Regions from separate parts of the Desulfosporosinus acidiphilus SJ4 genome, predicted to be linked through region 1. Evidence: riboswitches for the same ligand, from Rfam matches in the RefSeq annotation. Region 1 holds a riboswitch; each other region holds the start of a gene.

Region 1 (5,292 bases):
GTAAAGAATATAGAAATGCTAGTAGAGCAAGCCGATTCTGCATTGTATCAAGCAAAAAGAACAGGACGAAACAAAGTTGTTTTGGCAAATTATGAACAGTTTTAAACGAAAATTAGGTAAGTAAACATAACATTTAAAATACTTAAATTGATCCACCACAAATCAAAAGCCGCCCGGCAAGGGCGGCATAATAATTATTAATCGCATTGGTTGTTTTATTTTGCCTCGATGCCAACAGTATTCTTCTCATCTATGAGGCCATCGACAACACCGTTTAAATGTTCCAAATCAAACGGTTTATCCAACATGTAATCGATTTCGTAATGACGGGCTAATTCATCCATTTCTTGCTTGTCTGCATAAGCAGACATTAAGATGACCTTCATCTTAGGATTGGAACTAAGTAGTCTCGCCCGAAGCTCGATGCCGCTAATTCCCGGCATTCTGAGGTCTAATATGATTAGATCGGGTAACAGTTTTTTTGCCAATTCTAAGGCTTCGAGTCCCGAAGCAGCTGTGCCTACTTTGTAACCTTTAGAGGAAAAGAGGTCTTCTAAAAGTATTCGAATTCCCATATTGTCATCAACCACTAGCAAAGAACTCTGTTTCAACAGGAATCCATCTCTCTTTCGTTTTTATCATGTTCTTGACAAAAGATTTCTTAGATTGTCCTTATTGGAGTCGTTTCTTTCTAATCAGTATTATGATTTAGGGAATAAGTGGCATATTATACATAATATTAAGAATATTGTTCATAAAATTCTGAAATCCTTTCTCTTGAGAGAGTAAAAGATTCGGTTTTGGGTTTTACAGGGATCTTTCGCATCAAAGGTTTTATGGGATGACTTTCAGCACAAAAACGATTAAATGTTATTATCGTTTCATGAATATAATAAGATGACAGATATTGTCGGATACATTGATTCTAATCATTACCCTGAATATAATATCAATTGCGTTAAGATAATGTCTAAACCAACCATTGGGAGTGAGACGATGAATGAGTGCTGTAGAAATACTGAATTCTATTGAGATTTTACGAGGAAAATTAAATACTTTAGGGTCAATTAAGTCACTTGTAGACCCTGAAGTTGTTCAACTTAGCCAGAGGCTCGATTTATTATTAAATGTATACTATAGCATGAGAGATGTTGCTTAAGTTGAGAATAGTTATATAAAAGCATGCTCTCACTTTCGGTGGGGGCATAGTCCATTTCTGAAATAAAGTATGAAGCAGTTTCATAAGGGCAGATATGCTTTTAACTTTTTGAACGAGTTTTAATGTATATCCACGTAACAGTTATATGCCAAAAAAGATAAATAATTGAGGGGACAATAAAAGTTCCCCAGTTCCACTTAAAGATTCCAAGGTTCTGTAGGATGTTTGAAAAGAGGACACTGAAAAAGGCTGCTGTAATTGGAAAAATATCAATCCATGGTTTTTCTCTAGGTAATAAATATAAATACAAAACGTAATATATGGCCCAAGCAATTAGAGGAAAGATAGGGATTCCTTTGAAAGCAAAAGGGCCAAAATTGATGTAACCACCTAAGCCTATTATCTTTGTAAACAGGATAATCATCACGGCATCGGGGATAGTGCCAAAAACAATGCCAAAACGTATTAGATAACGTATTTCCTGTCTAGGAACAATCGAATAGGTAAGTATAAATATAACAATTGTATAAATCGGATATACAAAGTATGTAGGCATATGTTGTTGTTTCCTTTCAGTACTATAGTAAATGCATCTTTTTATCAATAAGCTTTAAAGTCAAGGCAACCATCAACCCGTATATTAGAGCTGTAGATAGTGTTGCATATGCGACGTTCAAAGGCATTTTCCGAAATAGAGGAAGATTAAGTAATGTTCCAAATGTGTTAAGTAATAACCAAATTACTAAACTATAACCTAATCCTTTGATATATAAATAATTACTGGATGTAAACTTTATCAGGTAAGCAAATATTACCCCAAGGATCATACATACTGCTACATGGCTAATTATTGAAAGGATTAGACCAAAGAATCCTTCATTGGAATAAACTTGATACGTAAGTATAATTGTCGCGTAATCGTTAAAAGTTCTATCGGTCCATCCTAATGATTTATAGATAATCCCCACAATGTCACAGGTAACGCTTGCCACAAGCCCCGCGATACCTCCTGCAATAAATCTGTCTTTTGGCATTTAGAAATATCACCTCCTTTTAACACGATCGATTAATATAATGTGCATCGATCTATATTTTTATATGCAAATCCTAATGTAGCTAATGTGAGAATTCAAAAAAGCCGCTTAATAGAATTTAATGATTATTTACCATATTTTGGGATACTATTTTATTGAAAGTCTTTACCATGATCTCTAAATTACAATTAATATTAGTTGTTTTTTAATATACAGAAGCTTGAATGCATAACATGTGGTTCATTTTCTATGTGCCTTAAAACTTATAATTTTGAAAAATCCATTCTTGGAGAGGATAGTAATGAAGGAAAACAAAAGCATAAGGGGCTAGGCCCAAAATGTTGGTCGAACCTGACTTTGATAAAATCGTTTGCCGAACAAGAGAATGACTTGGCCATAATCTCGGGGTAGAAATACATATGGACGCACCTGAGTGAATAATCTTACTTCGTGATGCCGATAAATGCGAAATTATGTTGGAAAATGAATATTTCTAATAGTTGGACAAATTAATACAAAAGTAAGGTAAAAAATTACAATTTGTGTCCTTGTTTTCTATTGGAACTAATAGACTGGTTGCATTTGGTAATCTATATTTTAACTACTCATTAGAAAGGTATAGTACATCTTAAATAATTGTTCTTCAATAGACATGAGGTCAATAGAAGGTCCTTGGCTTAAACCATTGAACATTGTTACATAGACTTTGGCGGCTTTTATTGAGTTAAGATTATTATTGAATAACCCCTTGCTCATTCCGGCCTCTATGAGGTCAACAATTTTATTGATTCTGAAGTCAATAAAGTTGTTATAAGCTTTTTCAATTCGTTTATTATTCAGAGCAAAACTTCTAGCTAGACTAGTTAATATAGAAGTAGGGCTATTTGAATACCTGCAATTGTATCTGATGTATTCTCTCAGAATATGTATTGGGTTGTTGCTGTATTTTTCGATAATCTCCTTTGTAAACGCCATTCTCTTTTCTAATTCATATAAAATGCAGTTTTCAAGAAGATCTTCTTTACTTTCGAAATAGGCATATATGCTGGTTCTTTTGATACCAACAGATGTAGCTATCGTTTCCATATCGGTATTTATATATCCATTTTGAGAGAAGAGAACTAATGCCTTTAGAATTAGTTCGTTTCTGATATTGGACGGAAATTCATAACGATTGGTGATTTCCTTAAGTTCGTTGATTAAATCTTCTTTAGAGGTAAATGATTCATAAAATGTTCTCCTGCTGATTTCACATTTACTTACGATTCTTGAAATGGTTAAGAATTTGATTCCTTCAGTATCAATTATGTCTTTCGCAATCTTTAAAATTCTTTCGTGTATTTCGGCACTAATATGAAACACTTCTTTCTTATTCGTCATATTTATCTTTTTATTGACAATATACTATTTTGGTACTAGAATCAACTCAAAGTCAACTTAGTACCGTAAGTGTAAAGTATACTCTGTTCTATATCAAGTGATAATGAGCTAGTTAGAATTTAAAATAATGGTATTTCAACCCAATAATTGCTTAATGCCATCTAATAAAATGACAAAGGCAAACTTTGTGTAAACCAGGAGGCAAAGCCACGGGTCTTCTATTGAATTGAAGATAGCTGAGTTACCTGTAATATAGTTTATGTGATGTTTTTGCTGTCAAGCTTTTTTGGTTTGGCGACTTTTATATTAAGGAATAGAGTTATAAGGAGGTGATAAAGATGGGCTCTGTACAATTGGTTGTATTTAAACTTGGTGAAGAAGAATATGGCATTGAAATAGGTCACACACAAGAAATTATCCGTATTCCTAAGCAGATCACTATAATTCCTGATATGCCTTCCTACGTAGAAGGTGTATTCGATTTAAGAGGTAAAGTGGTCCCAATCATCGATTTGAAAATGAGGTTTGGGTTTACACATACAGAAAGAAGTACCGATAGCCGTCTTCTCGTCCTTGATTTAGAGAATTCATTGATAGGAATTATTGTCGATGATGTCTCAGAAGTTATAAAAATAGAGGATGAAACCATTGAAAAACTTAGTTCTGAGTTATTGAGTCTTGGCGGTAATCGTATTCAAGGAATAGCTCGTATTGATGACCGATTAATCCTTTTATTGGATGGCCTAAAATTTAAAACAGAGGTACTAACAAATAGCAACGAATAGGGGTAAAAAATTATGATAGCGTTAGCAGGTATTGAGTCGTGTAAGACTTTAGCTGAATTTTTGGTTAATTTAATACCCGGTGGGGTTGTGTTTGGCTTGGTAGAGAAGGACACCTTTGTATGGGTAAAAGCATCTGATTCGTTCGCAATGGACATCTTTACAGTTGGAAACAAGCTCAATGACGATACAACTACAATGCAAGCGATACATGAAAAAAAGGTATTAACGCAAAATATTCCTCGAACAGTCTACGGAAAACGAGTATCCATTGTATCAATTCCAGTAATTGATGACAATGGCGATACTGTAGGGGCTTTTTCAATTGCTTTCCCTAAACTCCATCCCGTTGCAGCAGCTTTCAACGATTTTGCTCCAATCTTAGCAGAAATGTTCCATGAAGGAGCATTTTTATATATGTCAGATCTAACAAAGTTTGCCTATACTCAACCTTCCCGGAAATTTGATATGCCGACAATTACAGTTGGAAAGGATTTAAGCGAAGCAGATGTAGCTTATCGAGTTATTAAGTCAAAACAACCAATAATCGAAGACGTTGATGCTTCAAGGGTTGGTGTTCCGCTTAATGTAGCCAATTATCCATTGGTTGAGGATGGGGATATTGTAGCCACAATAGGGATTGTTACACCAAAGAAAACAGCTGGAACATTACGTGAAATGTCTGAGAACCTCGAAAACAGTTTAACTGGTATTGCTGCTGCTATAGAAGAACTATCGGCGTCGGCTATGGAAATTCATTCAAATGAGGAAGATCTTAACTCGGATATTAAAGAGATTATTAATGTGTCAGAAAAAATAAATGAAGTATCCGACTTTATAAAAGAAATTGCGGATGAAACAAAGATGTTGGGTTTAAATGCTGCTATTGAAGCAGCAAGAGCAGGTGATGCAGGTCGGGGTTTCGGAGTAGTGGCAG
Region 2 (5,292 bases), 1.6 Mb from region 1:
CCAGCTCAAGAACAGAGTTTGTCTGACTGCTGCCGATATACGGGCGATCTGCTTGCGGAATACTGTCGACGATGAGAGCCCAGGAAAATGTTAGAGTGAGCATAACTGCCGTTGCAGCAGCCAAAACTTTTATTTTCTTCTTCCAATCCACTTTATAGGCCAACCAAGTGAAGAAATAGAAGGCCGGAAGTACCATATAAGCTTGCAGCATTTTGATATTGAAAGCGACACCAATGAGAGAAAAAGCTCCTATAACCCGTAGGGCTTTACTCTTTCTGATTCCCGTAAATAACAACCAAGTCGCCGCTAAAAGCGTAAAGACTAACAAACTATCCACATTATTTGAGCGGCTGACTGCGGCTGCGATGGGAGTACAAGCCATAACCAAGGCGGTAATTCGAGCTGCCCTTCTGCCAAAACTCGGTTTAACCAAGACATAAACTAAGATCACGGAACCAACTCCAGCCAACGCCTGGGGTAAAACCACGCTCCAGCCATGGACCCCGAAGACGGAAGCAAACAGTGTCTGTATCCAAAAAGCAATGGGCGGCTTATCCACCGTAACAAATCCCACAGGATCAAAAGAAGCGAAAAAGAAATTGTGAAAACTTTGGAGCATACTTGTTACTGCAGCAGTATAATAGGCGTTAGCATATTGGTCTTTCCAAATGTTAAATATATTTAAAAATGCCGCTAGCAACGCAATACCCATAAGAACCGGATCTATGCGTTTTTCCTTTAATCTCATCAATGTTTACTCCTTTGTAAATTTATTTCGGTTATTTTCTTCTGTTTACTATAACCTCTATTGCTGAATTGCTTCTAAATATAAGCTGAAAATTTGCTGAAAACTAATAAGCAGCCTCAGTTCCATCAATTCTGGAACCAAGGCTGCTTCGTGATTAAAATCCATACATTCTTTAAGAATCTTATGTCTGACTCTTTGTCCCATTCAATATACTCAAATAAGAATTAAAAATGAGGTGACGCGTAACAATGGATCACCACAAAAAAATCTTAATTATTCGCCGTCCTATTTCGTTGATTTCGGCCCTAATCATTACGTTATTGGCTGGCTTAGGACTCGCTCGTATTGCAGGACCTGTCATTAGCTCCATGAGCTCACAACCGGACAGCCGGGAAATTGCAATCGTTATTGATGACTTCGGCATTGATAATCCCGGAACAAAACAAATGTTGGAACTAGGCATCCCTTTAACTGCGGCAATCATGCCTAATTTACTTTACACTAAACAGGAAGCTGAATTAATTCACAATCTGGGATATGAAATTATTATCCATATGCCTGTTGAGGCAAAAACAGGACGTCCGGAATGGCTTGGGCCCGGTGCCCTTACAACCAATTTATCGTCTCAGGAACTACGAACCCGACTCGAAGAAAGTTTCAGGCAGATTCCTTATGCTGTTGGGATCAGTAACCATATGGGCTCGAAAGGTACGGAAAATCCTAAAATTGTCGCAACTTTAATAGCAATGGCTAAAGACCATCATTTATTCGTTCTGGACAGCAAGACCACTGAATCAACAATCTTAGCTCGAGAGGCTAATAATGCAGGTGTTATCTCAGGTACCCGAGATGTATTCCTAGATAATTCGTCGGACCTGAATTCTATTAAGAAACAAATCCGGCTCTTAATTTCGAAAGCCAAAACTTCCGGCAAGGCTATAGGTATCGGGCATGTTGGCCCACAAGGTCCCAATACAGCTAGAGCAATCAAGGAGATGCTGCCGGAAATAAAAGCCCAGGGAATAGAAATAGTCTCATTATCCAAATTATTAAAATCTCAGGCAAAAAGTCCATAATCCTTTGTTAATAAAGCACTCACTTTGACTTAGAATGCATTCACATTGGCAAATCGACGAATATAGGATAAGAGGTGAATCAGCGGGCAAACTACAAGATACCACGTTTATTTCCGGGAGTTTATCTAGCAATACTTCCGTATTACGTGAGACTCTTTCGCCGGAAGGGAACCATGGAAAGAATTTCAGTACATCAATTTATGACCTTAGGGGCATCTGTTCTCATGGGCGGAACGTTCCTTCTCATTGCAACATTCGTTACAGAGGCGGGAGGGCGAGATGGTTGGATGTCTATCATGCCAGGATTTGCTCTGACTATTCCCTATGGTATTATGGTGCTTTCTCTTTCAGCCCATTACCCAGAAAAAAATTTATTGCAGATCTCTGAATTAATCTTAGGGAGATGGGTCGGCAAACTTATTGGTTCTGTCTATTTCATCATCTCTTGCTACTATGGTGGATTATTATTAGCCTTTATTGGTATTATTTACGAACAATCCATCATGCCGTTAGTTCCCCGTTGGGTTCTTTACCTTGGTGGGCTAATTCTTGTGTTTTATTTGGCAACTTCAGGTATAGAAGTGTTTGCACGTTTTTCCGAAGTTCTCTTGCCTATCATTGTTGTTGCCTTAGTTCTTAATATTTTCCTAACGATCCCACGAATTGAACAAGGTGCTCTCCTTCCATTTCTGGAAAACGGAGTTATCCCTCTGCTTTGGGGAGTCTTTAAAGTGATCCCCTTTCCCATGGTCTATATCCTGTTCTTGGCGGGATTTATTAGATTTTTACCTCACAGTAATAGGCAAGATTTCGCTCAATTAAAATCTGCAATTTGGCGAATTGGATTTCTTGTGGGGATTTTAGATACAGTTGTTGTTGTTATCCAGATTCTCGTCTTTGGTCCGACGGAAACCATCCGATTATTATTCGGTATTCTAGAATTAGGAAAAATGGTAGAAATAAGCAGGACGGTTGCCGGAGTCGAATCCCTATTTATGGGAGTTTGGCTTGGAGCCTTAGTTATTAAATGCAGCGCCTATTTTTTTATGACAAGTTGGGGATTAGAAACCGTCTTTAATTTGAAAGGCCTCAAATGGAGGCTCATCACAAGTGTCGTCTTTCTTACAATAGCTTTCGGGGTTCAGAAAGGATTTTATTTAAGTACTAAGCTTTCTTTTGTCGAAAGTTATTTAATTTTTCCATTTGCCCTTGTTTGGATCCCAGCACTCTGGGCAGCCTCTCATTGGAAAATCATATTCCACACGACCAATAAACCTAGTTAAATCTTGCATTAAATCTACATACTGAGTTTTATTGATTGTCCTGCCTTTATTATCAAGTAAAAGACGAACCAAAGGACGTGTCGGCATCTGCATCGGAACTGCTGCAACTACTCCAATTTCACCGGTATTGAGAGTCACCACTGAATTTTCCGGGTATAAAATTAAACTCTCTCGAAAAGCTTTCACAACTTGTGGATTATAGGCTTTATCTGCTCCTGCTATAATCATTTCCAGGGCATAATAGGGAGGTAAACCTTTTCGATAGGGCCTGTCTGCCGTTAAAGCTTCGAATACATCCGTAACAGCGACAATTTGTGCATCCAGATGAATTTTTTGCTTATTCAATCCAAAAGGGTACCCAGTCCCATTCCAACGTTCATGATGTTTAATCACCGTATCCATTATGCTTGTCAATAAGTTGCAATTCTCCAGCATTTCTGCTCCAAGCTGAGGATGACGTCTCATAATAGCTAATTCGTTCTCGGTTAAATTACCCGGTTTATTCAATATTTCCTTGGGAATATTCAATTTGCCTAAATCATGCAGGAGGGCACCCAAGGTTAAATGCTTAAGTTTTGTCTCAGGGTACCTTAAACGCATACCTGTCATGGTTGCCAAAATAGCTACGTTCAAACTATGCACGAATGTACCGTAATCATAGTTTCTAAACTGTTCAAGGTCCAAGGGTACAACATCTAAGTTCAAATAAACATTGAGTGGTTTTAGTTGTTCAACGATTGTTTCCACGAGAACGATGGTTTTTTCTATTTGTTCGGCAGTAATCAGTTTTGCTTCATGAAAAATATTCCATAAGGAACCAACTAAACCTTCATAGACATCTTTGGGGAATGGTTTCCCACTGTTTCTAGAGGGATATTCATCATCCTCTTGTTTATCCCAAATATAAACTTTTCTCTTCCTTAAAAGATCTCCTATACCTTCTGTCACTGGCTGTCCTTTATGAAGTAATAATACACCGGCTTTATCAAATAGATCTGCACTTGCAGGCATTCCTACCGTAAGATTTAATTGTGCAGGTTTTAATAACCAATTCAAAGAGTTTCCCCCTCCCTCCGTCTCTTTGCTCTCTATATGTAAATTCCCTTTGAGAAACATTAAATGTAGTGTCTCTTAAACTCTTGTTGTTTTGTTTTACCTGTTAATGTTGGTTCTTAACCATAAAAAAAATAAAGCACCGAACTCAACGATCGGCGACACAATTTTATATGGTAACCCGGCTATCTTATCAAGAATCTAAGACCCGTGGCTTTGCGTCCTCAGCTCTCACTGAGTTTGCCTTTAGCACTGAAGTTTAATTAACTTTTATTCCTACTAATGTTTAAGGGATTAATCTCCACTGAAAGGTAGTATATTATACAATATTCTAAAGAACAACATTTTTTGCCCATTATAACAAATTTTTATCCTTTTATTACAATACTACTAATTCTGGAACACTTTACAAACTTTTTTGACATTTAAGTACTGTATATCACTTATTATTCGTCGTCTAAAATACTTTTTACCAATAAAAACTTATGTAAAAACGATGCCCAAATGAAAAAGTTATGATTACCCATTTGTCGAATCCTTACTCTTCCTGTAAAATTAAACTGTTCACATTAAATATTATTAAGGAGGTTATTTTATGTCTGGGACTCCGTCCACTTCCCCGTCTCGCAAGGTTCCTATGTTTCCCATCAGAGGAATATTATTCTTAGTCATTGTTTTGTTAGTCTGCGTGCTAGCTTATGGTCGGTTTACTGGTGCTCTCCCTTCCATGGAAGCGAAAGTGACATCAACGTCTTCATCGTTACCCGGCCACTTTTCGGTAACATTTCCCACGCAGGGTGAATCAGCTGTTGGTACAGAAAATTTAGGTGTTGTCGCTTCAACTTCTAACCAAAGTCCTGTTCCTATTGCTAGTGTAACAAAAATAATGACTGCCTATTTGGTCTTAAAAACTCATCCATTGCAGCCTGGTGAAAACGGTCCCACATTAACCATGACTGCTCAGGATGTCGCAAGCTACCAAAGCGATTTAAGTAATGGCTATTCCGTCTTAAAGGTTGCAGAAGGAGAAACTCTTACTGAAAAACAGCTTCTTGAAGGTCTATTACTTCCGTCAGGAGACAATGTGGCAGATACCTTAGGGCGCTGGGTATCAGGATCTAACGAGAATTTT
Region 3 (5,292 bases), 1.6 Mb from region 1:
TGTCGAGATAGGACTTATTAGGACGCCCTTCAATCAGGATATTTTTGAAGCTATACACCTGTCCAAAGAACCCATGGTAGCCGGTGCTCTTAAAGAGGTTTTCTGGGACAACCATAGTGGAATTCTGGAACTAACGGAACTTGAAGGCAAACCCTTGCTTATGCACAACAGGTATACCGGCAACATTAAAGAGGCCTGCCGCAAGGCAGGCTTTGAACCAAACATAATATGTAGAATTGATGATACCCGGTTTATGCTTAACTGGGCGAATACCGGCATGGGGATTGTTATTATACCCAGGGACATGATTGGACTGGTACCCGATGCGAAACTTCTGTACAGGGAGATCAAGGAAGAGTCATTGGCAACTAGAATCGTAATAATATGGATGAAGAATCGTTACCTATCGGCTCCTGCCAGACATTTTCTTGAGTTATTTAAATCGTGAATTCCTTCAACCATGTTGAACCTCGCGACATAATAATTCGGAACTCAAAAATTATCACATGAGTCGCTGGACCTTTTTCCTTTTCTTTTCTTCATACATGAGGTTATCCGCTTCTGCTATCAAATCATCAGCACTTGTATTATCTTTGGATAATAGATGTACAGTACCTATGCTCAGGCTCATATTGTAGGGTTTCTCAAACTCAATTTTTTTACGTTCTATGGAGTTATTAATTCTCTTGACAATTATTCGAGACTTCTCTTCATCACAGTTATTAAAGATAAGAATTAGCTCATCTCCTCCATATCTGAAAGCAAAATCGCCTTTACGTAAATTTGACGTAATAGCCTCTGCAATGGCAATTATGTACCAATCCCCTTCTTCATGACCAAAGGTATCATTTACATATTTAAGACCATCAATATCACAAAACGAAACCGCCAGGTCGGTGTTTTCTGCTTTAGCTCTTTCAATTGCATTATCCAAAATGATCTTACCGGAACGCCGATTCAATAGTCCGGTTAATTCATCTGTCGATGCGTACTTTTTAAGAATTTCCTCCGCATTTTTCCGCCTGGAAATATCCATCATACTGAGAATCATAGCGGGATTATTCTCGTAATGAAAAGTGCTGGCGGAAACTAATACCGCCTTTACTGAATCCTCTGTTTTAAAAACAGCTTCCTCATCGGCGAAAGCGATGCCCTCAACCATTTTTTCAACCAAGTTACTGTCATTTTCTAAGTTTTCCTCCAAATACTTTAAGAGTGAGTCCGATTCATTACTTTCAAATGAAGTCCCGGTAAATTGTTCAGCAAGACTGTTCATCCGCAAAACTTTAAGGTCAGGCAAGCGCATTAAAAAAAGTGCCGCAGGTGCCAGTTCAAATAGTTTTTCAATATTTTCATTATTATCACTGATACTATTAAATGAATCGTCAATAATACGTTCCGCCGGCCTAAAGATGAACCGGACTTCCAACATCAGAACGATAAAGGTGAGCAGCATCAAAGCAACTCCTGTAGTTCGGATGACAGAAATCTTGTTATTAGCTTCTGTCGTATACTGAAAAACTATGGCATCCATTACCTTGAGGAATGATTCTTCATTAGCTTGGATTGTTGCAAGATTATTGTCAGAGAGCGGTTCCTTTGTATTCCCGCCCACAATAATGTCTTGGGCGGCAGTTAAGATCTTCTGATAATATGGATCTAACTTTGCATAGAGTGATATGATTGCAGCGCTATTCTGACCCGAAAGTCCGGTGACTTGATCTCCATATAATAGTTTGTCGCGAGAAGATTCCCATTCGTCTACCGATTCCTTAAGCTCCTCGAGGTAATGAGTTCTATCGGAAGCATTATGGTCCAGTTCATACCCCAAAGCACACTTTGTAATACGCTGGCTTAACATCCTCTGTCTTCCGGCAATATTAATAACCATAGAATATCCCGATTCCTGCTGGATAGTGTATTGAATAACACACTGGCCCAGCAATACTAAAAAGGCAATGAGGGAAAGGCCAATAATATATCGTTTCCGCAAGACTTTTCCAATCTCAGTCATAGGAACTCCTCAATCTACTCCGAAAAGTTATTATTGTAATTTGTATTAAATTTGATTACAATACAGGAAGAAAATACTAAATACTAGCATACTAACAACAAAATATTATCTAGGGCAAATTGTTCGAAAGAACAAGACGCAAAGCTATAGGGTCTAACTTCCCATGGAATATGACAGCCTGGCTGCAAACTATTAAATGTGAGCAGCTATTTTGTTGCTTTCTTTTTGTTTGCGTGAAATTGTTTGCCTCGAGATGGCATACCTTAATATCGGTTGATTTATCAAAATCTTTAAACAAATTATTGAAAGAGAGATGGATTGGCTTGAATCAAGGTTCTTTGCTAATTGTTGATGATAATCTGGGAATTCGCAGTCTCTTAAAAGCTCTTTTTTCTTCGAAAGGGTATGTTGTAAGCACTGCCACTACAGGGATTGAAGCATTATCATTGGCTAAAACCCAGTCACCAGATCTCATAATATCAGATATTAAAATGCCAGGCATCAATGGATTAGAACTTCGGGAGAGATTACTTGGTTACAATCCCAACACTCGAATCATTTTAATATCAGCCTATGCAGATCAAAAAGAAATTAACGAGTTAATTCACAATGGCAATATCGATTTTGTAATGACTAAGCCCTTTGATTTAGAAAAGCTCGGTATTGTTGTAGATAACCTGTTATCCGAAGAGCAGCTGCAGTGATATTCTTCAAGCCAAAGCCCTCATTTAACGAGCGCTTTGGCTTTGCTTTTTAACTTCCTCTGTCTCGGTTATAGGCTTGCTAAGTTCATGTGAAGGCTTTGCGCCAACTTGTTGCACTGCATGAGCAACAATTGACATAAGACGCACTTGTTCTGCGAGGTCTTCTGATTGTGATTTTATAATTACTTCGCCAAGTGAAGTAACATAATACCGAGCTGGTAAACAATTTAAAGCAAGTGCCATAATATCTGCAAGACAGCGTTGACAAGTACAGACTATAACATTATCACGAAGGTATTCTTCTAATGCTTGGTTAACTAAAATTTCCGAGTAGTTTTTAACCTGATGATCCGTAATTTGCAGCACTCTCTTAACTCCTTTGATCTTTTAACTTAAGCAATTAGCTTCTCAATTTTATATTATTCTAACTTGGTAACTTATACTAGTGTCAATCAGCACGAAACGACGTGCCAAAAGCACATTATTGCTTCTTTTTTCCTAATTCTTTAGGGCAAACTCCCAACCACGTTTAGAAAATTAGATATTGCAAAGACTAATGCTGAAGATTATCAAAAAGGAGAATACTGCAATATGAATGCTCAAGGAAATCCCCCATCTTCTCCCCGAAAAGGCACTCCAACTCCTCAAGTCAGACCACCTCAACCTAAATAAAAACTTAAGTTTAGCAGGATGGACTGAGCCATCCTGCTATTCAATTTGAAAAGGAGGGCTTTATCATGACTAACATAAATAAGAAAACCGCAGCCCCTCTAGGTAAGACTATTAAGGCAGGAACTTTCATACCGGAGACAAAAGCAATTGCGAAAAAAATAGGAGATATTCTGGAACATAAGATCTTCAACGATCCGACTTCAGATTGATTGCATTTTTATAGCTGCTTATGGCAGAAGGGCCCTTTTAAGGGTCTTTCTTTTTTTGGGGATATCGTGCTGATCGTAGATCTAGTAACGTCTTTTTGCGGGACAACTCTTTAGGTTTGTTTTAATGACTATTAGGCAATGATGATAGCATAGATATCTCTAAAAAGGGAGGAAATATATGCCCGTTCATAAACTATTACACTTAATCGGGCCAATCATCGTGTTAGCTTGTTGTTTTAAAGTACTTAAGCTTAGCACCTTGCAAGCCGTCTCAATAACTATTCTTTTAGGATTAAGCAAGGAACTATATGATGTAATTATAGTAGGAGATAGCATTATACGTTCCTTGTTGGATATGGTTGAAAATGTAATCGGAACAGCGGTCGGTTTCCAGATGCTAAGAATCCATAAAGATAATCTTTTGATATACAAAAATAGGTTTAGCAGATTTTTAATACGTCACCGATGATACGCCTGATTGTGATAGACTACCTTCTATGGAAAGAACCTCTTTTAGTTGTTTATATACTCATGTCAAACCATTGAGCATACCTCCTTGAACTGTTTATTTGAGCCAAGCTAGTCCTAGCGTGAATAATTAATTCCAAATGAAAATAGTATTTAAGCGGTAATCATCATAAAGATATTACGTTTAAAGGGAGGAATATATTAGATGGCTCTGCAGTGGTTTAGGGTACCGAGAGACGTGGTCTTTGGTACGGGTACTATTGAGTATGTAAAACAATTAAAAGGGTCTAGGGCATTTATCTCAACAGGCAAAGGCTCGATGAAGACCAATGGTGTACTGGACAAAGTGATCAGTTATCTAGAAGAAGTTGGTATCGAATCTACCGTTTTTGACGGAGTTGAAGGAGACCCTTCGATTGCCACTGTATATCGCGGGGTAGAAAAAATGAAAGAGTTCGCCCCTGATTTAATCATTGGTCTTGGTGGCTGCTCTGCTATTGATGCAGCTAAAACAATGTGGGTTTTTTATGAATACCCGAATCTTTCGTTTAATGATATTAAAGATCCATTTACGATTCCAGAACTACGCAAGAAAGCTAAATTTGTTGCGATTCCCTCAACGAGTGGTACCGGCACAGAGGTAACTTGTGTCGCCGTCATTACTGATAATCAAACGGGTATCAAATATCCATTAGCCTCTTATGAAATAACTCCGGATATAGCCATTGTTGACCCAGAAATTTGTAAGACCATGCCTCCCAACGTGACTGCTGATACAGGGATGGACGCTTTATCTCATTCCTTTGAAGCCTATGTTTCTACCATGGCCAACGAGTATACAGATACTTTTTCCTTAGAATCAATTAAAATGATTTCTGAATGGCTTCCAAAAGCATTCGCTGACGGTGAAGACATTGAAGCAAGAACTAAAATGCATATTGCCCAGAACTTTGCTGGTATAGCATTTAGCAATGCCATTTTGGGTCTCGTGCATAGCATGTCTCATAAATGTAACACGAAAGTTCCGCTTACTCATGGGCGTTGTAATGCCCTGCTTATGCCGGCCGTAATTCAATATAACGCTAAAACGGCAGGGGCTCGCTACGCAAAAATAGCTAGAACATTAGGACTAGCGGGTAATATTGATGAGGACTTGGTTAAGGCTTTAGTTGAAAAGGTCAGAGATATGAATAAGTCTTTTGGCATTCCATTAACCCTCAAAGAA
Region 4 (5,292 bases), 1.8 Mb from region 1:
TTACCGTTCTGGTCAACCGTTGCCACCGAAGGATTACTTGATTTCCACGTAACGGCTTGATTGGTCGCATTACTGGGGGTAATGGTTGTAACTAAAGTATCGTTGCTTCCAACTGCAATTGTATCCATTGTTTTGCTGAGAGCTATGCCAATGACTGAACCTGATGATGAATATAGAGTTGCTGCTTGTGGAAATTTTGTTTTATCCCAAGTAAAACCATGTTGTGACAAAAATATGTCAGTAACATTGTAAAACAAATTATTTAGGACACCGTCATTTGTCGCATCAACTTGATACCAAAATCCATTAAGTTGAACCATATTCCAGGCATGAAAATCCTCCGGCTGATTACCATTGAGATAGCCCTTAATTATTATCGTTTTAATTCCTGCGTCATTCAGCATTTTTTCCATTAACATAGCATATCCTTGACATACAGCTCTCCCATATGTTAAAGCATCATATGCGCTATGATATTGAAGACTGTAATCATAAGATACGTGACTCGTTATGTAATCGTGAATCGCTTTTTCCTTTTCGTCAGGAGTCATGCCAGGAGTAATAATGCTTGATACTATGGATTGTGCTTGACTAGTAACAAAGTCCTCCTCAGCCTTTGTCGTAATGTAGCTTACCGTGAAGGTTAAAACAGTATCATATTTACTTATGACATTTGCGTTATATTGTATATCTGAGAAAGAAAGAGCAAGATAATCATCTTGAGTAGACGCTTTATTCATCGTAGACATTAGGTTCCCGTTTTCTAATGTTTGGACATCTCCCGTATACTTAATTTCAAAAGGAGTCTCTCTGTCTACCATATCCTGATAGATTAAGCTTTGAAGGTCAGTCAAATTTGCCGCTGTTTGCATTGTATCTGCCAATGTCACACCTGGAAATGCGAATATACTCAATAATACTATTAACCCAAGTAGTAATTTTCTCAATATATTCTCCTCACCTTCTCTTAATATAAATAGTCACTATTTAAACAATAGCGGCCAATTTCCTTACTGTTCGGTAGCTTGGCAATCATCAGCAATGACTGGAAGACCCATAGCTTTGCGTCCTTGGCCTTCGCCAAGTTTGCCTTTGCTGCTAGTCTAAAATCCTTATCTGCCTTATTGTAACATCTGCAAATTGAATATTCTGTCGAAATTTAGAGCATTAACAAGTTACAAAGAATAATCAATAGGGGAATAGCTAATTTCTGCAAATTAGGAGTTTCGATGGTTGATCTAACATAAATTAATCTTGAAATCAATGTTGCAGTTACCTGACTAATTAGCGAAATTAACCACACCATTAATTGTTGCTTTTTTGCGCCTCAGTGCTTTCTTCATGGCTAAGAAAATATTAGACATCTTCCCATCAAAAATCCTTATTAAGTTTTTGATTCGTATAGACACAAAAAATCCTCCTTTTAGCCCGTCTAAATCCAAACGGTTAAAAGAAGGATACTATTTTTTTAAATTAACGAAATCTCATTCAGTACTCCGCTGGATTACTAAAACCAACTTCGCTAGATTTGCCCATAAATCCCTTTCAAATTCTAATTTAAAATCCCACAAACCCTTGTGCCATAAGCCTTACTTTCGCAAAAATAATGCAAAGGCTATTAAATATGTCTTTAAGGCGTTTGTCAAAGTATATATCGACCTGAAACTCTACGAACGCGAGCTGATTGCCGTCGATGGTTCGAAATTCCGGGCGGTTTATGGGCGAAAGAAAATGTATAACAAAAAAAATCTTAACTAAGAAGCTCCAGCGAATTGATGAAAATATGACCAACTACCTGAACGAACTTGATCATGCCTTCTTTTTATGTATTTGGTCAAAAATGAGGCTTAAAAAGCCTCTAAAAAAAGTTAAACCCGCATGAAATGCGGGTTTACAGACAAATTATGGTGCGGGAGACAGGACTTGAACCTGCACGGTTGCCCGCTGGAACCTAAATCCAGTGCGTCTGCCAGTTCCGCCACTCCCGCATGTCATATAATCATATAACGAATGGTATCATATCATAAATCTCACGGGAAGGCAAGTACTAAGTATCCGCCCCTATGTTTACCCCATGCTCTGCAGCAGCCAAAAATACTCTAAAAGCAATATGATCAGATCAATTCCAATGAGAGCGAACAAATTCTTCAGCCAATCCTTTGGATATTCCCAATAGTAGAAGACGACATTGATTAGGACAAGGACTGCCGAGCTTATGCCCCAACGCCAATATAAACCCGGATCGTTGGAAAACAGATGAATAAACCAAATGATCGGCAAAAAAATGAAAACACTCATAAAGGTGATCATATTATATCCAATGGAACGACGCAGGTCATTCTGATTTGGTTTAGCTCTGCTCAAAGGTGTTCCTCCTTAAAGGTCTAAGTCTTGGACACCAGTATACCATGGTTTATCCAAGTCCGAGAACCATTCCGTAAAGAAAACTTAGCTGGCGCTCGAAGACACTGTCTTCGCACGAATTAATGCTTCTTGCAGTATACAACCGAAGGTTATACTTTCTAATAGTACGACAAATCTCCCGCACCCTCAGTGTGGTGTGGGAGATTTATGGACAATTGCTTGGGAACAATTTCTCAGAGCCAACCTAATTCAGGGAACTTTCTCTGTGGTTGATTAATCGTCCCGATGGTTTTCTTTTCCGTTCTTACCCTTTGCCTCATCGCGATGCTCTGAATTTGCCGAACCTTTTATCGTCATCATGGTTCCTCGGGTTACTGAAGCTTGCGGAGCAATCTGAACTTGTTGAGTCCCATGATTATCCTCATCCTGGTCTTGATCATCCCGAGGTAGCGTTTTCTTTTGTTTCAGGGATTTCTTAAAGTTTTCTAAAGCTGTATCGGCTTGCTTTTCTAAAGCCTTGGTATTGCTTGTAACCGCTGAAGTACTTGTAGTATTAGAATTCACGGCAGCAGGGTCAGCAGTTGTTTGAGACGTTGATGCAGCAGCAGGTGCAGTGGTAGTTGTATTAGATGCAGAAGATGCTTTTGAAACAGCCTTTTCCATAGAACTTACAATATTTAGAGCCAGCCTCTGGGCCGCTTGAGGAGGAAGCTTATCTAATAAACCGCTTAACACCTTAATATTGTTAGTATTCACGTTAGATAAGGCTATTGCCAGAGTTTTAGCTTCCTGAGAATTTGGATCTTTAACTTGATTAATAAAATTCTGGGCTTGTGTAATTTTATCCGTATATTGAGACAAAGAGGCTTCAGCGGCATCCGGCTTTCCTTGCTGCAGTAGTTTATTAGCTTCAGCCAATTTTGCCAAAGCATGGTGTTCTTCAATTGAAGCCTTATTGATTGGATTAAAAGTTAATAGGAGCTGAATTTTACCTATGAGATCTGTAAACCAGTTTTCAGGTGCAACGGTGTTGCCATTGCTGTCAACAACGGGCGGGATCGTGATGGAAGAAGATGTTGTAGAATCTGAAGTCGCAGGAGATACGGTTGTGGGTACAGTCGGATTCAAAGGAGGTGCGACCGTTGTAGTTCCTGTCGTTGCAGACGAAGAAGAAACGGTATCTGCAAGTGTTAGGCTTGAACCCACAGGAAGAGTTAATAATGCTAACGTCAAAGCGAAAACCATTTTCTTTTTCATATGCTGCTGTTTGTTAATCATGTTGTTATAATTCCCCTTTTCTTTGTCTTTAGTACGTACTATTATTACTTACGCAGCAAAGGAAAATTTTAAGGGGGCTCGATTAATTATTTTGTCGAAAAATGGGACACCTTCTTAAATTGCAGCTTTCCTCTTGTTTAGAAAATATCCCGTTCCCCAGAATAAAACTAGAGCGCATATACCTAATACAAGCCAAAGCCAAGTCGCTCGTGCAATACCTGTGAAAACAAGAGCAGTCCCTACGTAATAGGGAATCATAGAAACCGCAGCAGTCCAGAGATAGGTCCAGAGCTTCATTGAGGGCATAGCTCCCGCTATATAATTCACCGCAAAGGCTGGTATAGGAAGAAGCCGAGCCACCAATAAACCGAACGACCCTTTGCCTTCAACCCAGTTGTCGACCGTTTTGAACCGTTCCGGGGAAATAAGCTTTTTCAATAAGGTTTGGCCATAGAAGCGCACTAGAATAAAGATAACCAGAGAGCTTAACGTAGAACCAATCCAGGCAAAAAAAACCCCTTCATACACTCCGAAGATTTTCAAAAACATGACAACAAGTCCTTCAGAGGGAATCGGAGTCATACAAATTGCTGTCATCAATAAAATCGCGAAAGCAACTCCCCAGATGCCCCAAGCTTGAATAATATCAGAAATCTGATTCCGCCGGTCATAGTAAAAAAAAGCTGCAATTAAAATTATGAAAACCAGCGTAATAAGAGCGGTCAATCCGTATTTGCGAAGATTATGTTGGTCTCCCATTGATCACCAGTCCTTCCCTTTTATCCCCTCGCCATTAACTATCTGCCAGTCCCTCCATCTGCGCACCTTGTTATAGTAACCAATTTAGTATTGTCCTTAATCGAGTCATGTTATAACTTCTTAATCTTCTTGAAGATAGCTCTTAATTAGCAAATAGGTATTTAAAAGTTTCTAGGCAATTATATATGGAGGAGAGTACGAAACCAGGAGGAAGGTTTTCCTGAACAGCTATAGTCCGGTTTCTCTGAATTTTCGTTCCACAAATTCCGTCACTTTGTGGAACGGCTTCTTTAGAATTGCCAAACACAAGAAAACGACGCTAAAACCCAACAAAGCGGCGGCGTAATTTATCACGTTACCCCAGATCGGACCTCCAATGGCTTCACGAAATCCTCCAATAGCATAGGTAAATGGCCAGAGAGGCTCCAGGGTTCCAAAGATTCTGGGGTTTGTTTGAATTGGATAGATTCCACCGGAACCTGCGATTTGAAATACCATCATTACCACAACAATGGCCTTCCCGACGTTTCCAAAAATCGATACCAACGTGAAAATGATCGTGGTAAAGCAAATTCCGGAAAGTATAGCGAAGCCTATCATCAGCGGCATATTTGCGGGATTAACTCCTAGGATATACTTGTCACCTAGAGTAACAATTACGGCTTGAATGATGGAAACAACAATGAATAACATCATTTTGCCAAAATGTTTTTGGATTAATGTCAAAGACCGTTTACCTGCATCCTCAAAACGGGTATGTTCGACACTTAATAATGAAGAGGACAACAGACCTCCTACCCAAATCGCCAAAACCGTATAGAAAGGAGTTAAGCCTACTCCAAACGTCCCCATATTGTAAATATCGATTTCCTTCACGTCGATGGGTGAGGA

The links. A riboswitch is a leader RNA that binds a small molecule or an ion and turns the genes downstream of it on or off. The one in region 1 is predicted to bind cyclic di-GMP.
Region 2: linked by a shared signal. The riboswitch ahead of DESACI_RS13625 (HD-GYP domain-containing protein) and the one ahead of DESACI_RS06105 (chemotaxis protein CheW) in region 1 are both predicted to bind cyclic di-GMP.
Region 3: linked by a shared signal. The riboswitch ahead of DESACI_RS21580 (response regulator) and the one ahead of DESACI_RS06105 (chemotaxis protein CheW) in region 1 are both predicted to bind cyclic di-GMP.
Region 4: linked by a shared signal. The riboswitch ahead of DESACI_RS23275 (Ig-like domain-containing protein) and the one ahead of DESACI_RS06105 (chemotaxis protein CheW) in region 1 are both predicted to bind cyclic di-GMP.

Annotation. Positions count from the first base shown of each region.
Region 1 covers NC_018068.1:1,349,869-1,355,160, forward strand. The annotation lists gene DESACI_RS06080 (GGDEF domain-containing protein) at 1-105, shown strand, start outside; gene DESACI_RS06085 (response regulator) at 216-611, opposite strand; gene DESACI_RS23480 (aspartyl-phosphate phosphatase Spo0E family protein) at 1,001-1,159, shown strand; gene DESACI_RS06095 (hypothetical protein) at 1,738-2,193, opposite strand; gene DESACI_RS22980 (TetR/AcrR family transcriptional regulator) at 2,791-3,573, opposite strand; cyclic di-GMP riboswitch class I at 3,741-3,822, shown strand; gene DESACI_RS06105 (chemotaxis protein CheW) at 3,912-4,358, shown strand; gene DESACI_RS06110 (methyl-accepting chemotaxis protein) at 4,371-5,292, shown strand, end outside.
Region 2 covers NC_018068.1:2,995,283-3,000,574, forward strand. The annotation lists gene DESACI_RS13610 (glycosyltransferase family 39 protein) at 1-748, opposite strand, end outside; gene DESACI_RS24575 (hypothetical protein) at 806-952, opposite strand; gene DESACI_RS13615 (divergent polysaccharide deacetylase family protein) at 997-1,824, shown strand; gene DESACI_RS13620 (GerAB/ArcD/ProY family transporter) at 1,998-3,107, shown strand; gene DESACI_RS13625 (HD-GYP domain-containing protein) at 3,015-4,163, opposite strand; cyclic di-GMP riboswitch class I at 4,333-4,415, opposite strand; gene DESACI_RS13630 (D-alanyl-D-alanine carboxypeptidase family protein) at 4,756-5,292, shown strand, end outside.
Region 3 covers NC_018068.1:4,716,780-4,722,071, forward strand. The annotation lists gene DESACI_RS21570 (LysR family transcriptional regulator) at 1-448, shown strand, start outside; gene DESACI_RS21575 (diguanylate cyclase domain-containing protein) at 503-2,014, opposite strand; cyclic di-GMP riboswitch class I at 2,118-2,204, shown strand; gene DESACI_RS21580 (response regulator) at 2,317-2,718, shown strand; gene DESACI_RS21585 (late competence development ComFB family protein) at 2,743-3,084, opposite strand; gene DESACI_RS24660 (hypothetical protein) at 3,456-3,599, shown strand; gene DESACI_RS21595 (iron-containing alcohol dehydrogenase) at 4,273-5,292, shown strand, end outside.
Region 4 covers NC_018068.1:4,498,135-4,503,426, forward strand. The annotation lists gene DESACI_RS23275 (Ig-like domain-containing protein) at 1-914, opposite strand, end outside; cyclic di-GMP riboswitch class I at 1,017-1,101, opposite strand; gene DESACI_RS25605 (hypothetical protein) at 1,281-1,409, opposite strand; tRNA gene DESACI_RS20710 (tRNA-Leu) at 1,906-1,988, opposite strand; gene DESACI_RS20715 (hypothetical protein) at 2,068-2,364, opposite strand; gene DESACI_RS20720 (DUF5667 domain-containing protein) at 2,638-3,642, opposite strand; gene DESACI_RS20725 (TVP38/TMEM64 family protein) at 3,757-4,401, opposite strand; gene DESACI_RS20730 (YhgE/Pip domain-containing protein) at 4,630-5,292, opposite strand, start outside.